Regions from separate parts of the Exiguobacterium sp. GL_137 genome, predicted to be linked through region 2. Evidence: riboswitches for the same ligand, from Rfam matches in the RefSeq annotation. Region 2 holds a riboswitch; each other region holds the start of a gene.

What was found. A riboswitch is a leader RNA that binds a small molecule or an ion and turns the genes downstream of it on or off. The one in region 2 is predicted to bind S-adenosylmethionine.
Region 1: another riboswitch for S-adenosylmethionine. It lies ahead of AC3IRK_RS14005 (alpha/beta hydrolase); the one in region 2 lies ahead of AC3IRK_RS13195 (methionine ABC transporter ATP-binding protein).
Region 3: another riboswitch for S-adenosylmethionine. It lies ahead of AC3IRK_RS02350 (2,3-diketo-5-methylthiopentyl-1-phosphate enolase); the one in region 2 lies ahead of AC3IRK_RS13195 (methionine ABC transporter ATP-binding protein).

Annotation. Positions count from the first base shown of each region.
Region 1 covers NZ_CM174406.1:2,699,487-2,705,234, reverse strand. The annotation lists gene AC3IRK_RS14015 (DedA family protein) at 1-334, opposite strand, end outside; gene AC3IRK_RS14010 (thymidine kinase) at 512-1,132, shown strand; gene AC3IRK_RS14005 (alpha/beta hydrolase) at 1,200-1,958, opposite strand; SAM riboswitch class I at 2,021-2,124, opposite strand; SAM riboswitch class I at 2,374-2,477, shown strand; gene AC3IRK_RS14000 (methionine ABC transporter ATP-binding protein) at 2,564-3,595, shown strand; gene AC3IRK_RS13995 (methionine ABC transporter permease) at 3,585-4,235, shown strand; gene AC3IRK_RS13990 (MetQ/NlpA family ABC transporter substrate-binding protein) at 4,269-5,090, shown strand; gene AC3IRK_RS13985 (M20 family metallopeptidase) at 5,118-5,748, shown strand, end outside.
Region 2 covers NZ_CM174406.1:2,520,042-2,525,789, reverse strand. The annotation lists gene AC3IRK_RS13205 (MetQ/NlpA family ABC transporter substrate-binding protein) at 1-656, opposite strand, end outside; gene AC3IRK_RS13200 (methionine ABC transporter permease) at 691-1,356, opposite strand; gene AC3IRK_RS13195 (methionine ABC transporter ATP-binding protein) at 1,346-2,359, opposite strand; SAM riboswitch class I at 2,443-2,546, opposite strand; gene AC3IRK_RS13190 (aminotransferase class I/II-fold pyridoxal phosphate-dependent enzyme) at 2,609-3,796, opposite strand; gene AC3IRK_RS13185 (alpha-glucosidase) at 3,960-5,570, shown strand; gene AC3IRK_RS13180 (MBL fold metallo-hydrolase) at 5,672-5,748, opposite strand, start outside.
Region 3 covers NZ_CM174406.1:428,754-434,501, reverse strand. The annotation lists gene mtnA (S-methyl-5-thioribose-1-phosphate isomerase) at 1-796, opposite strand, end outside; gene mtnK (S-methyl-5-thioribose kinase) at 793-1,962, opposite strand; SAM riboswitch class I at 2,041-2,143, opposite strand; SAM riboswitch class I at 2,352-2,453, shown strand; gene AC3IRK_RS02350 (2,3-diketo-5-methylthiopentyl-1-phosphate enolase) at 2,534-3,724, shown strand; gene AC3IRK_RS02345 (2-hydroxy-3-keto-5-methylthiopentenyl-1-phosphate phosphatase) at 3,721-4,380, shown strand; gene AC3IRK_RS02340 (methylthioribulose 1-phosphate dehydratase) at 4,377-4,997, shown strand; gene AC3IRK_RS02335 (1,2-dihydroxy-3-keto-5-methylthiopentene dioxygenase) at 5,013-5,552, shown strand; gene AC3IRK_RS02330 (arsinothricin resistance N-acetyltransferase ArsN1 family A) at 5,695-5,748, shown strand, end outside.

The DNA of each region.
Region 1 (5,748 bases), 180 kb from region 2:
AAACCGTTTTTCCGTAACGTAAAAATCCGGCTTCTGCTTTGAAAATATGTTTTTCAGAAATACGTAACTTCGGAGCCATTCGATGGAGCAACGGCATTCCAAGTTTCAGACCGAGCACATAGCTGATTGTCATTCCGATACAACTGCCGGCATAGGCAGCAAAAATTGTCCCGACGAGCGGCAAATCACCATGATGCATCCAGAATCCTGACATGACGAGTAACGTCTCGTCTGGAACCGGAAGACCGACGATTCCACCGGCCAGAAGAATTGCGAGTCCGAACGCTCCATATTGATGGAGGACTTCATGTAATATGTGATGAATCGGAGTCACCTTCCTTCAAAGAAACTTCTCTTTCAGTGTACAGGAAATACATACCAGTTGAAATGAGAAGATGAAGAAAGTGGCGAATTTGGCAAGGGTTTTTGATTTTTAGAAGTCAATCCTTTTTCTCAATTTAGATTCGGGCTATACTCGTTAAAGTGACTAATTTAGAGGACGGTGTTTACGATGATGCATGTGATCAATCAATATGGTTGGATTGAAGTGATTTGCGGAAGTATGTTTTCCGGTAAGTCAGAAGAACTGATCCGTCGTGTCAGACGGGCACAGTATGGAAAGTTACCGGTTCAAGTGTTCAAGCCGGCAATCGATGACCGGTATCATGAAGAGCATGTCGTGTCGCATATCGGCAACTCGGTCATTGCGATTCCGATGGCGACGAGCCGTGATGTCTATGCAGCAGTGGCGGAAGAGACGCAAATCGTCGCGATTGACGAAGTTCAATTTTTTGACGATGAGATTGTCGCAGTCATCGAAGCACTGGCTCAAGATGGCAAACGCGTTATTTGTGCGGGACTCGATCAGGATTTTCGGGCCGAGCCATTCGGCAAGATGCCTGAATTACTGGCACGTGCGGAATTCGTGACGAAATTACAGGCGATTTGTCTGTCATGCGGAGATCCGGCGTCACGGACACAACGATTGATTGACGGGAAGCCGGCAAACTACAATGATCCAATCATTCTCGTCGGGGCGTCTGAATCCTATGAACCGCGTTGCCGTCATTGTCATCAAGTTCCGGGCAAACCGCAACCGTTACAGGAATGGAAAAAACAACAGCAAAATTGAGAATAGACGATTTGAAAAAGTGAACGATTCTTTGGCCTCACGGCCGGGAATCGTTCGCTTTTTTTTATCAACCGGTTCGTGTCAACCGGCTGAACTGTTCGATGAATTGTAAGGTCTCACGGACAATCGTCTTTTGATCATGGTCAAGCGTCGCGACATGGTACGAGTCGAGCAGACAATAACTGCGTTTATCTGTTGACCCAATCGTCCGGTACAAATAATCGGAACAGGCCGGCGGGACGACGTGATCCTCAGAAGAATATAAAATAAGTGTCGGAATTTGAATCGTCGCTAAGTGTAGTCGCGTGTCATCAATGAGTCGTAACAGTTCTGAAGCACAAACGGCGGGGACAAGATCATAGATGATTTCAAAAGCGGGCTGCTTGATATCAGGGGTGCTTTCCGGCAGATAGACAGGACAATCAGTGAAGGATAAGGCTTCGTAAGCAGGGACGGACAAGGCGGCATTGATCGTGATGATTCCTGCAATCGGGAGACCTTCAGCGGCAAGTGACAGGGCAAGTGTCGCCCCCATCGATTGTCCGACGATGAAGATCGATTCGCACCGTCTGGCTAACTGTTCGAAGCCGTCACGCAAGCTCTGTTTCCAGTCATCTGCCGTCGTCGCTTCGAATTCCAGGACATCGGTCCCATGACCGTGCAGGCGAGGCGCATAGACGGAGAAACCTTGTTCTGCGAACTGTTCTCCTACAGCCCGAACGCTTTGCGGCGTTGCGTTAAAACCATGACAGAGCAAAATGCCGACGGATCCGCGTCCTAAGGAAAAGGCTTCCGCACCCGGTATAACAGGATAAACCATACTCATCATCTCGTCCTCCATTTCAAAAATAAAAACCCGTTTGGCTTTGGACGCAAACGAGTTTCTCGTGTGTATCATCCAAAGCAACCGCTTTGCTGGTCGGAGCACCTTGCATAACAGCAGGTTGCCGTGGAGTCCTAGAGCCAGGTCTCTCGTCCACTCTTGATATATCGTATAGGAATTGTCGGATTAATCATTGAGAAGATGATAGCATTGGCGGAAATGAATTGTCAAACCCTCTTGAACAGGCGTCAAAATTCAGACAACGATCCAGTTTGTCCCGGGACAACAATCGATATGGGTCATATGGTTTATTTTTGAAAATATGGTTGACCTTTAAAAGATCTTTCTGTAGTGTAAAAATTAGTTTTACGACATAAGTTCAACCGGCAACAACACACATACGAATTTCATACCGCAACACTTATCCAGAGAGGTGGAGGGACTGGCCCTACGAAACCTCGGCAACAGACTCATTATGAGCACTGTGCCAATTCCATCAGACAATTGTCTGAGAGATGAGTCGAGTGGATTCTGCCATTGTGCGGATCCAGGTCTCTTCTTGTTTCTTAAGAAGAGACCTTTTTTGTATTTTAAAGGGGGAACAAGTGGTGATTACATTCAAAAATGTAAAAAAAATCTATGAAACAAAGGAACAATCGATTGCTGCGCTGAACGGGGTCGATCTTGAAATCCGAAAGGGAGAAATCTTCGGTGTCATCGGTTTCAGTGGAGCCGGTAAAAGTTCCTTATTACGATGCGTCAACCTGCTTGAACGGCCGACATCGGGCAGTGTGACGGTCGATTGCCAAGATTTGACGACGCTCTCGGCGAAACAGTTACGGGAAGCCAAACAACACATCGGGATGATTTTTCAGCACTTCAATCTGCTGGATTCGAATACGGTTTTTGCGAACGTCGCAAAACCCCTTGTCTTAAAAGGTGTCAAAAAAGACGAGGTCCATCGGCGGGTCAATGAACTGCTGGATTTCGTCGACTTGGCGGATAAGGCCGATCATTATCCGGACCAGTTATCGGGCGGACAGAAACAACGGGTCGGGATTGCCCGGGCACTTGCCACCCAGCCGTCCGTCCTGTTGTGTGACGAAGCGACCTCGGCGCTTGATCCGCAGACGACACAACACATATTACGCCTGCTGAAACAAATCAATCAGGAATACGGCATCACGATCTTACTGATTACCCATGAGATGGGTGTCATCCGTGAGATTTGTGACCGGGTTGCCGTCATCGAAGCCGGCAAGTTGATTGAATCAGGTACCGTATTCGACGTCTTTTCGAACCCCCAGACGGCGACGGCAAAAAACTTTGTCCGTTCCGTCATGCAGGATGAGATTCCGGCGTCGGTTCAAAAAGTCATCGATCAACGGGATGCCGGGCACCATATCTACAAAATCAACTTCCTCGGGGCAGGGACCGGACAACCGCTTTTATCGCAAGTCGCGAAACGGTTTGATGTCGACCTCAACATCCTGCACGGCAGCATCGCGGAACTGCAAAACATTCCGTTTGGCAGTCTGCTTGTTGAACTGATCGGTGATGCGGCGGAAATCAAACGGGCACTGCATTACATCGATCAATCGGATGTCGTCGTCGAGGAGGTGCTCGCAGATGCTGGTTAACTATACGGATATTTGGACCGCTTTTTTGCAAACGATGACGATGGTCGGACTGTCGTTACTCTTTTCAACATTGATTGGTTTACCGCTCGGCATCCTGCTTGTCGTGACACGAAAAGGAGCATTGCTCGAACAAATCCCCTTCTTCAATCTCTTAAGCAGTATCGTCAACATCTTCCGGTCCATTCCGTTCATTATTTTGCTCGTCGCGATCATTCCGCTGACCCGCTTGATTGTCGGATCGTCGATCGGGACGCAGGCAGCGATTGTTCCGCTCGTCTTTTATGCGGCACCGTACATCGCCCGCCTGATTGAAAGTTCATTGCTCGAAGTCGACACCGGTGTCTTGGAGGCGGCAGAAGCGATGGGGGCGACACCGCTGCAGACGATTTTCCGTTTCCTCTTGCCGGAAGCCCTCAGCTCGCTTGTCCTGAACCTGACGATTGCGACAATCGGCTTGATCGGGGCATCGGCAATGGCCGGGGCAATCGGCGGCGGGGGACTGGGTGACTTGGCGATCACGTACGGCTACCAACGGTTTGATACGACCGTCATGATCATCACGGTCGGGATTCTCGTCATTTTGGTTCAAGGGTTACAGACAACAGGCAACCTGTTGGCACGAAAAATTCGGAGACACTAAAAAAACATAGAACAGATAAGGGAGAGATGGATGATGAAAAAAGGATTAGCGATTGGTGCAGCATTGACGACGGTATTGTTTGCGGGATGTGCCGCTTCCGGAGAAGAAGATCAAAAGACGGTGAAACTTGGCGTCAGCGGTTCTGACACCCAAGTTTGGGAATACGTCGCGAAAAAAGCGAAGAAAGAAGGCATCACGATTGAGCTCGTTAAGTTCTCCGACTATGTTCAACCGAATCTCGCACTCGCGGAAGGAGAGATTGATGCGAACTCCTTCCAGACCGTCTCTTACTTTAACGCCTTCAAAAAAGAACATAAGTTAAAACTGTCGCCGATTGCGACTACGGTCATCGCGCCGATGGGAATTTATTCGGATAAGATCAAGGACGTCAAAGACATTCCGGTCGGTGGAAAGATTGCCGTCCCGAATGAAGCGACGAACATGGGGCGGGCATTGCTCCTGTTGCAGGAAGCAGGCCTGATCAAGCTGCCGGACGACTTTGACGGCAACGGATCCGTCGATAAGATCGTCGAGAATCCGAAAAAACTGAAGATTGTCCCGGTCGTCGCCGGACAGACACCACGCGTCCTACCGGATGTCTCCGCCTCGATCATCAATAACGGAATCGCTGTCGATGCCGGCTTTAATCCGATCAAAGATTCGATTCTCCATGAAAACGAGACGGCGAAACCGTACATCAACATCATCGCGACCCGGACAGAAGACAAAGACAAAAAGACGTTGAAAAAAATCGCTTCCCTTTACCAGCAGGACGATGTCGCTGCCTTCATCAAAAAAGAGTACAAAGGCAGCACGATTCCAACGTTCGTCCCTCTCAGCGATATCGGAGAATAACCAAAAACCAAAAGGAGCGTGACCCAAATGACAATTCAGACGAGACGGCAAAACCTGACACAAACGATTGAACAGGATATTGAGCAAAAACGGGAGTCGTATCTTGAGACGAGCCATCGGATTCATGCGACACCGGAAATCGGCAATGAAGAATATTTTGCGTCGCGTCATCATGCGGAACGCCTGACAGCCGAAGGGTTTACAGTCGAACTTGGTGTGGCCGGACACGAGACAGCGTTTCTCGCCCGGAAGGTCTCGGATAAACCGGGAGCAACGATCGCTTTTCTAGCTGAATATGATGCCTTGCCGGGAATCGGTCACGCATGCGGACACAACATCATCGGCACGACAAGTGTCGCAGCAGCGATTGCCGTCAGTCAAGTTCTGGATGAAGTCGGCGGCAGTGTCGTCGTCCTCGGGACACCGGCGGAAGAAGGCGGACCAAACGGGAGTGCGAAAGGGAGTTTCGTCAAACACAATCTGCTGACGGGCATCGATGCGGCCTTAATGGTCCATCCGTCCGGACAGACCCGGATTACCGGTTCTTCGCTCGCCGTTGATCCGCTCGATTTTGCCTTTACCGGTAAACCGGCCCATGCGGCAGCTTCGCCGGAAGAAGGGATCAATGCCCTGGATGCCGTCATTCAGTTGTTTAACG
Region 2 (5,748 bases):
TCGAGTGCCAGTGCATCCAGTAAATCAAACTTCGCGGCTAACGCAAAGTTTCCCGGAACGGCAGAAATATCGACACTGTCAATGGCACGCGGCAGTTGGGCAGCTTCGAGCGGTTTGATGACCAGTTTCTTCGGATTTTTGACGATATCTTTTTCGGAGACTGTCAACGGATCCACGTCGGCTTTCAGTTCAATCCAACCTTGGTCAGCGAGCAGGTTCAGTGCCCGGGCCTGGTTCGTTGGATCGTTTGGTGTCGCGACTTCAGCTCCCGTCTTGACGTCATCCAGCGATTTATAGGATTTGCTGTATAAACCCATCGGCGCCGTTGGGACAGTAATCAGTCCTTTAAGGTCGAGGTTCTTTTCCTTCGCAAATGTCTTCAGGTAGATCGAGTGTTGGAACAAGTTGGCGTCGATGTCGCCACTGCCAAGTGCGATGTTCGGTTGAATATAATCCCCGAACTCGACGATTTCGACGTCGTAGCCTTTCTTTTCAAGCCCGGGTTGGATCGCTTCTTTGACCATGTCGCTGTAAGGTCCGCTCGTTGCCCCGATCTTGATCGATTTGTTGTCTTCTTTGGCGCTGCTGTCGCCGCAACCGGCAAGAATACCGGCTCCGAGTAGTCCTGTTGCTAAAAAGGCATAACGTTTTTTCATATTCATTCTCTCCCTTACGATTCTCTATTTTTGGTTAACGCTTATCAGCACGACGGGCCAAAACATTGCCGAGCCCTTGAATACTTTGAACAATGATAACGAGGACGACGATCGTCACAATCATGACGACATTGTCGTACCGGTAATAGCCGAAGCGGATGGCCAGGTCACCGACGCCGCCACCACCGACGATACCGGCCATGGCGGAAAATCCGATCAGACTGATGGTCGTCAAAGTGACGGCTTGAATGATGCCGGGAAGGGCTTCCGGTAAGAGTGCACTGATGATGATCCGAAACGGTGTCGCACCACAGGCTTCTGCTGCTTCGATTAATCCCGGTGGAATCTCACGGAGCGATGTCTCGACCAGTCGGGCGAGAAACGGAATGGCGGCGACACTCAGGCTGACGGAAGCAGCAGTCGGTCCAATTGTATTATCGAGTAACAGTTGTGTCAGCGGAATCAACGCGACGAGCAGGATGATGAACGGTAACGAACGGACGATATTAACGAAAAAGTCCAAGATGCTGCGAACGACGACGTTTTGGAAAAATAGTCCCCGGTCCGTGATGAACAGTAAGATCCCGAGTGGAATCCCGATGATGAGGGCGAAGCCGAGTGAGATTCCGACCATCAAAGCCGTTTCCGCTAACGCTTTCGCAAGATCCGGTAACATGGTTTCAATCCGTTCAAGCCACATCCTGGATCACCTCAAGCGTGTGAAGTTGTTCTTCGAGCCACGTCAAGGAGCGGTTCACGTGAAGGGTCGGACCGGTCAAACTGACAATCAGCACTCCGAAAGCGACGTTCTGGATATAGTCGACCTTACCGTGGAGGATGCTGACGGAAATATCAAACTGTTTAATTGCTTCCGATAACGTACTTTCACCGGTCTTTTCACCTGTGAATTGCAGGCGGATAATTTTTCCCGGTGTCGTTCGCAAGATCCGTTCCGGTAACTCGATCTGGAGTGCCGTATCGACATAATGTTTCGTGACATCATGTGCCGGCTGACTGAACAGGTCGTATGTACGGGCGACTTCAACGACTTCACCTTGCGCCATGACGGCAACCCGGTGACAAATCTGTTTGACGACATCGATTTCATGGGTAATGAGAATGATCGTCAGGCCAAGCCGTTCATTCAAGTCTTTCAGCAGTTCGAGAATTTGCAGCGTCGTGACCGGATCAAGAGCGGACGTCGCTTCGTCACATAACAGGACACTCGGATTATTCGCAAGGGCGCGGGCAATCCCGACCCGTTGCTTTTGACCGCCGCTGAGCTGACTCGGGAAATTCGTCTCGAAGCCTTCGAGTCCGACCAGGGAGACGAGCTCTTTGATCCGTTGCGGGAAGTCAGTCCGTTTGACGCCGGCAGCCTTTAAGGCGAAGGCGATATTATCGGCGACGTTCCGGGATTGAATCAATTGGAAGTGTTGAAAGATCATCCCGATGTTCAAACGCAGTTCACGTAAGCTGCCTTTGGAGAGGCCGGACAGATTAGTGCCCGATACTTTAACCGTTCCTTGTGTCGGTGTCTCCAGTCCGTTGATCAGACGGAGCAGGGTGCTTTTTCCGGCACCGGATTCACCGATGATGCCAAAGATTTCACCTTGCTGAATCGTTAAATTGACGTCACGTAAGGCAAAAATGGGTGTCCGGTCACGAACGAACCGTTTAGTGATCCCTTTAAATTCAATCATCTGTCGTTTCCTCCCTATACAAAAAAATCGCCTTTTTCCAGTTAAGAGCAACCAGAAAAAAGCGACGAAGTGTAAGATTTCGTAACTTATCTCTCAGAATGAAACATTCTGTAGGATGTGGCACCGTTCCTTAAAGGTGGTTGCCGGACGTCGTTGGGCCTAATCCCTCGGTCGCTCTCGATAAGTAGATATGCTGTTGGGACTTACTGTAACGGAAATCATTCCCATTTGTCAAACGTTTTTTCAGAATTATTCCGCAACGGTCTGGCGAAACAGATTCAATTGACCAATCCGTTCAGCTGCTTCGACGAGTCGTTCGGCGTCAGCAATCAGGCTGATCCGGACGTAACCTTCCCCGTATTCGCCGAAGAAATGTCCCGGTGTAACGGCGACATGCGCTTCGTCGAGCAGGTGATCGGTAAAGCTTTGGGACGTGTAGCCGGACGGGACCGGCAACCAGACGAAGAACGAACCGCCCGGGATCGGTCCGTCCCAACTGATTTCCTGTAACTTGCCGAACAAGGCATCACGCCGCGCTTCATACAGAGCGCTCAGTTCGCGGACACACGTCTGATCGCTTGAAAGAGCGACGGTTGCTGCCTGTTGAATCGGTGTGAAAGCACTGACGTATAAGTGTTCCTGGTACGTCTCGATACTTGCGATGACGGACGGATTCCCGATGGCGAAGGCGATTCGGAAACCGGACATGTTAAAACGTTTCGATAATGAAAACAGTTCGATTCCGACGTCTTTTGCGCCTTCCGTCTGGAGGAAACTGCGGGTCGGACCGTCGAAGCTGATTCCGCCGTAGGCGAGGTCGTGGACGACGCAAATGTCGTTCGCATCAGCGAAGGAAACCGTTTGCTCGAAGGCTTCCGCTGTTGCCGTCGCCCCGGTCGGATTGCTCGGGTAGTTGAGGAACAACATCCGGGCCCGTTCGACATCTGTCGTATCAAGTAACGTGTAGTCAGGTAAAAAAGCATTTTCCGCAAGGAGCGGCAATGTGATCGGGTAAGCTCCGGCAAGGGCGGCGCCGGATAAGTAATCCGGGTATCCGGGATCAGGAACAATGACACCTTCACCGGGATTGACGATCGTTTGCGGTAAAGCGACGATACCGGCTTTGCTGCCGAGCAAAATGGCGACTTCAGAGGCCGGATCGATGTTTACGCCAAACTCTGACTGATAAAAATCCGCGACAGCCTGTTTGAGGAAATCGTGTCCGCGAAATGGCGGGTACTGGAGGTTTGAAGCGTCATTGATTGCTTCTTTCAAGGCATCCAGAATATGTACGGGTGTCGTCTGATCCGGTGTTCCCTGACCAAGCGTGATGACGTCATGACCAGCAGCCTTGACGGCACCGATCCGCTGGGCGAGCTCGGCGAAGACCGGAGCGGGTAACCGATCAATCGCAATCGATGGGGCGAAATGTTTCATCTGTCTTCCTCCTTGTTGGGTATTGTCGTCAAGGATAACGAATTTTCAGAAAAAAGAAAAGAGTTTTTTAATAATTGCTGATAATTGGGAAAAAGAACCGATGGCTTTCGTGTTTTTGATACACTGAACTAGAATACGATTGAATCACAAAGGAGCTGATGGGATGAATCGGGCCTGGTGGAAAGAAGCCGTTGTCTATCAAGTGTATTGGCGCAGTTTTAAAGATTCGAACGGAGACGGGATGGGCGATTTACGCGGAGTAATTGAAAAACTCGATTACATCGCTTCCCTTGGTGTCGATGTCATCTGGTTAAATCCCTGTTATACATCACCGGATGTCGATAACGGATACGACATTTCGGATTATTACTCGATTATGCCGAAGGCGGGAACGATGTCGGATCTGGAAGAACTGATTGCGTCCGCCCATGAACGGGGACTGAAACTGATTCTTGATTTGGTCGTCAATCATACGAGTGATCAACACACGTGGTTTAAAGAATCCCGCAGCAGTCGGACAAACGAGAAAGCCGATTGGTACATTTGGCGGGACGGGGTCAAAGGAACACCGCCGAACAATTGGCGGTCGTATTTTGCGCCGAGCCCTTGGACGTGGGATGAGACACGCCAGCAGTATTACTTCCATTCCTTTGCATCGGAGCAACCGGACTTGAACTGGGAACATCCTGCAGTCCGGCAGGCTGTGTATACGATGATGCGGTGGTGGGCCGAGAAAGGAATCGACGGCTTCAGGATGGATGTCATCAACCTGATCAAGAAACGGGCGACGTATGATGATGTCGCAGATCCTCTGAATTTATCCTACTTAGGGAACCAGCCGGGCATTCATGAATTCTTGCAGGAGATGCACCAGGAAGTACTGGCGGGAACCGATCTCTTTACCGTCGGTGAGATTCCGTTCGTCGGCCCGGAAGACGGGTTACTGTATGTCGGTGAGGAACGGAATGAGTTGCGGACGCTGTTTCACTTCGAAGTCGCGGATGACATGGAGACGATGGATTTACCGCGCTTCAAACAAATCCAGAAGCGCTGGTACGAAGCGCTTTATCCGAGCGGAGTCGCGTCACAGTTTTTGAATAACCATGACCACACCCGTCAGGTGACCCGGTTCGGAAGCGAACGGTATCGTGTCGAAAGTGCCAAGCTACTGGGCTTGATGCTGCACACGTTACCGGGCATCCCGTACATTTATCAGGGTGAAGAAATCGGCATGACCGGCATTCGTTTTTCTGATCCCGAGTCTTATCAGGACGTCGCATTTCGGAATCAATACGCCGAACGGATTGCCGCCGGCGAATCACCCGGAACCGTCCTGTCCTCGATGCAGTTGCGGGCGCGAGATAATTCACGGACACCGATGCAGTGGAATACCGGCAAAGCAGCCGGATTCACCGCAGCGACGCCATGGATGACGGTCAATCCGAACTACCGTGACATCAACGTCGAAACAGCGGAACAGGATCCGCATTCCGTGCTGGTGTTTTACCGGCAACTGATTGATTTACGGAAGACTCATCCGGTCATGGTTTACGGAGGTTATCGTGATCTGGCGATTCAGGATCCGTACCTGTATGTCTATGAACGGGTCCTGGGCGGAGTGGTTTGGCGGATCGTCTTGAACGTCCATGATGAACCGGTGACGACGACGTTTGGTTTACCGGAAGAACAGTTGATTCTGACGAATTATGAGACCGCGGACATCAATCGATTGGCACCGTACGAAGCCCGATTGTACCAATATGAGATGCCTTAACTGGCGGCGACGGTCAACAGAAAAAATCCGGACATCTTCTACTCTTCATTTCTAAATGAGGAGCAGGAAATGTCCGGATTTTTTTGAACCAGCTGATTTTTTTACGTATAACCGTTGCGCTTTTTCGAGGATAAGAGCTGTTCGAACCGGTCGACTGCCTGGCGCATATCGAAGCTTG
Region 3 (5,748 bases), 940 kb from region 2:
AAAACGGAATCCCGAAAGCACGGGCCAGTAATGCCAGTTGAAACGTCCCGATTTTATTCGCGGTATCCCCGTTTCGGGTAATCCGGTCGGCACCGACGATGATGGCGGTGATGTTTTTTTCTTTGATGGTATGGGCGACCATATTATCGGTAATCAAGGTCACGTCAATACCGGCCCGTTGCAGTTCCCATGTCGTCAGACGCGCTCCCTGCAGTAACGGCCGCGTTTCCGATGCATAAACGGAGAGCAGAATTTCCTGTTCTTTCGCGAGATAAAACGGGGCGAGTGCCGTCCCGTAAGCCGCTGTCGCAATCGATCCGGCATTACAAATCGTCAGAACCCGGTCACCGGACTCAAATAATTCCAATGCGTGGATCCCGATTTGCCGGGATGTCTTGGCATCCGTTTCATACAGTTCGAGCGCCTTTTGTTCCAACCGTTTTGGTAACTCGGCAAGCGCCGTACTCGAGACAATAATTTGATTCAGCTCATCAAGCACGTTCCGCAAATTGACCGCCGTCGGCCGGGTTGCGAGCAATTGGGCCGACACCGTCAACAGTTCTTGTTTCGCTTCAGAAAGTGACCCTGTCGTCCGGCGGAATGCTTCCTGCACAAGGATGAAGCCGCCGAACAGGCTGATGGCCGGGGCACCGCGGACACGTAATTGTTTGATGGCGTCAATCGCTTGCGCCAAGTCATGGATAACCTCGTATCGTTCTTCTTCCGGGAGCCGGGTCTGATCCAAAATCGTCACCGTCCCGTTGTCATAGATGATGCTTTGGACGAATTGGCTCATCGGCTGAGTTCCTCCGTCAAATCGAAGTTCCGTAAATCGGTGAACGTCTTGCATTCGGTCCGGCGTTTGATCAATGCCACTCCAAGACGTAACGCATGACGTTTCCGCTCAAGTCGTTCCCCCGCGTCCGTGATGTTCTCGAGGTCCGCAACCGGTGCCAATCCAATCGTCCGCCGAATCAACTCACAACCGGCAAAGCCCAGTGCGTCCTGTAAAATCGTACTGAGGACATCGTCGACAAGTCCGCCCGCCGAACGGAACGGCTCTACCGCTTCGCGTTCCCATAATGCTTTGAACGTCGACGCAAAGGTCAGCCAAAACGTATCGATATCCTTCACCCGTCCATCCCGTAACTCGGCATAGTTTGGATACGCGGCAAAGCAGAGATGGGCGATGAATTGTCCGACATCAAAACCAAACGGTCCGTAAAAGGCGAACTCGGGATCGATGACTTTCGTTTCATCGGCTGAAGCAAAAATACTTCCGGTATGTAAGTCACCGTGCAATAATGCATCACCTTTTGTGATGAACAGTGTTTCCAGTTTCGCGACTTCGCGTTTCAGTTCTGCATCCTGCCATAACCGAACCGCTTCCGCTTCGAGGCCTGCTTCAATCGCATTCGTTTCCGCATCATAAAACGGGTCTGTGAAGATCAATTTTTCCGTGATATCACAGAGATCCGGATTGTAGTAGTTCCGCGCCACTTGTTTTTTCGCGACCGGTCCAAGCGCAAAATCCGACGTATAAAACAGTGTCCGCGCCAGGTACGAACCGATGTGTTCCGCGAGTAACGGATACTTTTCCCCTTCGAGCAAGCCGGTCCGGGCGATCGTCAAATGCGACAAATCCTCCATCACCGTAAACGCTTCTTCCTTGCTCGCATGGTAGACGTGCGGAACGAAAGGAACAGCGACTTTTGCGAATTCTTTTAAGGCCGATTGTTCAATCCAGGCCCGTTCGAGCGACAGCGGCCAGCTTTCCCCGACGACTTTCGCATATGGCAACGCCTGCTTTAAAATCAGCCGTTTTTCTCCTTCCTGAATCCGGAAAACGAGATTTAAATTCCCGTCCCCGATCTCTTCTGCCGTCACCGGTTCATTGCCGATTAATCCGAGTGTCCGGACCCGTTCAATCGCGTCCTGTACTGTAAATGCTTGGTATCCCATTCTGGTTTCCTCCTTGTTGATCACACGAAAAAACGCCTCTTTTCGTCAAAGAAAAGAGGCGCGGCAGAATACTCCGTCCTCTTATCTCTCAGACGAATGTCTGTTGGATGTAGCACCGTGCCGGATGGTCGGTTGCTGCGGCGTCTTCGGGCCAATTCCCTCTGCCAACTCACGATAAGAGTCATATGTAGTTGTCATGTGATTTGATGTTGATTTGAATACTACGTGCGTTGCTGGCCGTCTGTCAATTCCAATTTTTAGTGAAACGGATTCAAAAACGGAACCGTCTATAGAAGAAGTATTTTCAAAAAAATAAATTTTCAAAATATAGTTTGACAAGTGATGGATCTCATGTAAAAATTGCAATTAGATTTCACAATTTCATCCAATTCTTATCAAGAGCAGACGGAGGGACGAGCCCTACGATGTCGCAGCAACCGACCACTTGGCACGGTGCTAATTCTTGCAGCTAATACGCTGACAGATAAGAGTCCACGCGCAATTTTTCATGGTCTCTTGTCATTGACGAGGGACCATTTTTGTATTTTTCAATAAGGGAGAGACGATTCATATGGCGTACATTACCGCAACATACCAACTCGGAACGACTGATCAGTTGCCGAAACGGGCAGAGCAAATCGCGCTCGGTCTGACGGTCGGTTCATGGACCGATTTAAATCACTTGGAACAACAACAACTGGAATCCTTTAAAGGACAGGTCGTCCATACAGAAGAACATGACGGCAAAGGTTACATTACGATCCGTTATCCGGAACACAACGTCTCACGGGACTTTTCCGCTATCTTAACGACGGTCTTCGGTAAACTGTCGCTCGATGGACAAATCAAGTTAACCGACTTACAGCTTCCCTCGTCATTCACGAACGACTTTCCCGGTGCCAAATTCGGGATTGAAGGAGTCCGTCAATTGATTCAGGTCCATGACCGTCCCCTGTTGATGAGCATATTTAAAGGAGTCATCGGACGGGACCTCGTCTTTTTACGGGAACAACTCGAAGCACAGCTCGCGGGCGGCATCGATCTCGTTAAAGATGATGAGATTCTATACGACAATCCGTTGACGCCGGCACTCGACCGGGCACGGATCGGACGGGAAGTCCTCGACGCCCATTATGAACGCACCGGCAAACGGGCGCTTTATGCAATTACGTTAAGCGGTCCCGTCTTCGGCTTGAAGGAACAGGCAAAACGCCTGATTGAAGCAGGTGCCACGGCCTTCCTGCTCAACACGTTTACATACGGACTCGATGTCCTGCGCGAGTTGGCTGCCGATGCGGACATTTCCGTCCCGATTTTTAATCACCCGGCCTTAAGCGGTGCCTTGATCGCAAGTCCTGAATACGGTATTTCGGCTCCTGTTCTGCTTGGAACGTTACCCCGACTGGCCGGTGCTGACTTGACATTGTTCCCGTCTCCCTATGGTAACGTTGCACTCGCCAAAGATTTGGCCCGCGGGATCGCCGTTGAAGCGACGCGAATCGGAGAAACGAAGACGATTCTGCCGGTTCCGTCCGCCGGCATCCATCCCGGCCTCGTCGCTCAGCTCGTCCGTGATTTCGGTACCGATTCGGTCATCAATGCCGGAGGCGGCGTTCACGGTCATCCGCAAGGGGCAGCGGCCGGTGTCCTTGCATTTCGTCAGGCGCTCGACGCCGCACTGACCGGAGAATCGCTGACAAGTGCCGCAACGCGGCAGGAAGAATTACGGGTCGCCCTTGACGCCTGGGGGATCACGAAATGACGACTCGGATTTTATGTGACTTCGACGGCACGGTGACGGAACACGACAACATCATCGCCTTGATGAAAGAGTTTGCCCCGCAAGAAGCATTTGAACCATTAAAAAAAGGTGTGCTCGACCGGTCGCTGTCGATCCGGTCCGGGGTTGGACAGATGTTCCGATTGTTGCCCTCAGATCGAAAACAGGAGTATATCGATTTTTTGATTAATCGGGCAGTCATCCGTCCCGGCTTCGACACCTTACTCGCCTTTGCCAAATCAAACGGAATCGACTTTGCGATTGTCAGCGGCGGAATTGACTTTTTTGTCCAACCGATTCTTGCCTGTTTACTGACAGATGAAACGATTTACTGCAACGGCAGTGACTTCAGTGAAGAGACGGTCCGGATTGAATGGCCACACGCTTGCGATGCGGCATGCAACAATCAATGCGGCTGTTGTAAAACGTCAATCGCCCGGAAGTTGAAGCAGGACGGCGATACGATCATCGCAATCGGCGATTCCGTGACGGATTTTGAACTGGCGAAAAAGGCTGATCACGTCTATGCCCGGGATTATCTGATAACACTCTGTGAACAGCACGGTATTCCCTATACGCCGTTTGAAACGTTTTATGACATCGTCAAACACTTACAGACCACGGGGGTGCATGCATGACATTCTTGAAACGATACGAAGAACTCCGCGCTATCAAGCAGGAGTTCGCCGCACGCGACTGGTTTCCCGGCACGAGCGGTAACCTCGCCATTCGAACGAACAGCAGTCCGACGGAATTTCTTGTGACGGCAAGCGGCAAAGATAAACGCCAGGACACGCCAGACGATTTCGTCCATGTTGACGCGACCGGTCAATTGATCGGCGAACAAAACGGACGTCCTTCCGCGGAGACGTTACTTCATGTCGAAGTTTTTAACCGGACGACGGCCGGCTGCTCGCTTCATGTCCATACCGTCGACAACAATGTCATTTCAGAACTCTACGGAGACCGCGGGGAAATCCGGTTTACCGGTCAGGAAATCATCAAGGCACTCGGCCGCTGGGAAGAAGATGCGGAAGTCGTCGTACCGGTTATTGCGAACCATGCGGATATCCCGACTCTTGCCGCAGTGTTTGCCAGGCATGTAAAAACGGAAAGCGGTGCCGTCCTGATTCGCAATCACGGGATCACCGTCTGGGCACCGACTGCCTTTGAAGCGAAAAAACAGTTGGAAGCCTTTGAATTTTTATTCAGCTACACGTTAAAACTGCAAACGTGCCGACAGGCGATTCATTAAAAGGAGGAATTTAAAATGGCAACAGTACTTTTCCAAAAGACAAACGAACGGTATACGGATCAAAACGAGGTTTCCGCTTTTCTTTCTTCACGTGGTGTCCTGTATGAACAATGGGATGTCTCGAAACTCCCGGCAGAACTGGTCGACACCTATACGCTGACGGACGCGGACAAACAAACGATTCTCGATACGTTCGAGCCGGAAATTACGGACGTCTCGGAACGCCGCGGCTACCAGACGGCCGATATCATCTCACTGTCCGATGCGACACCGAACTTAGATGAGTTGCTCGTCAACTTCCAGAAAGAGCACCACCATACGGATGACGAAGTCCGGTTCATCGTCAGCGGTCACGGCGTGTTTGCGATCCAGGACGACGAAGTCGGCTATTACAACATTGAACTGAACCCCGGAGATCTGATTTCCGTCCCCGTCAATACACGTCATTACTTCACACTACAGGACGATCGCCAAGTCGTTGCGGTCCGGATTTTCGTGACAACGGATGGTTGGGTTCCGATTTACGAAAAAAATCCGATCGAAACTACAAACTGAGGAAACATCCGAATAGCAGACGGCCCGGTCCATCCGGCTGTCTGTTTTTTTCTGCTCCATTCCTATCTTACAAACATACCGCTTGTTTTCGTTTCCTCCTATATAATGAAGAAAAGACTCTTTTGAATTGGAGGTCACGTGTATGATGATTCGTCCTGTCCAAGAAGCTGATTTACAAGACATCCTCGCCATCTAT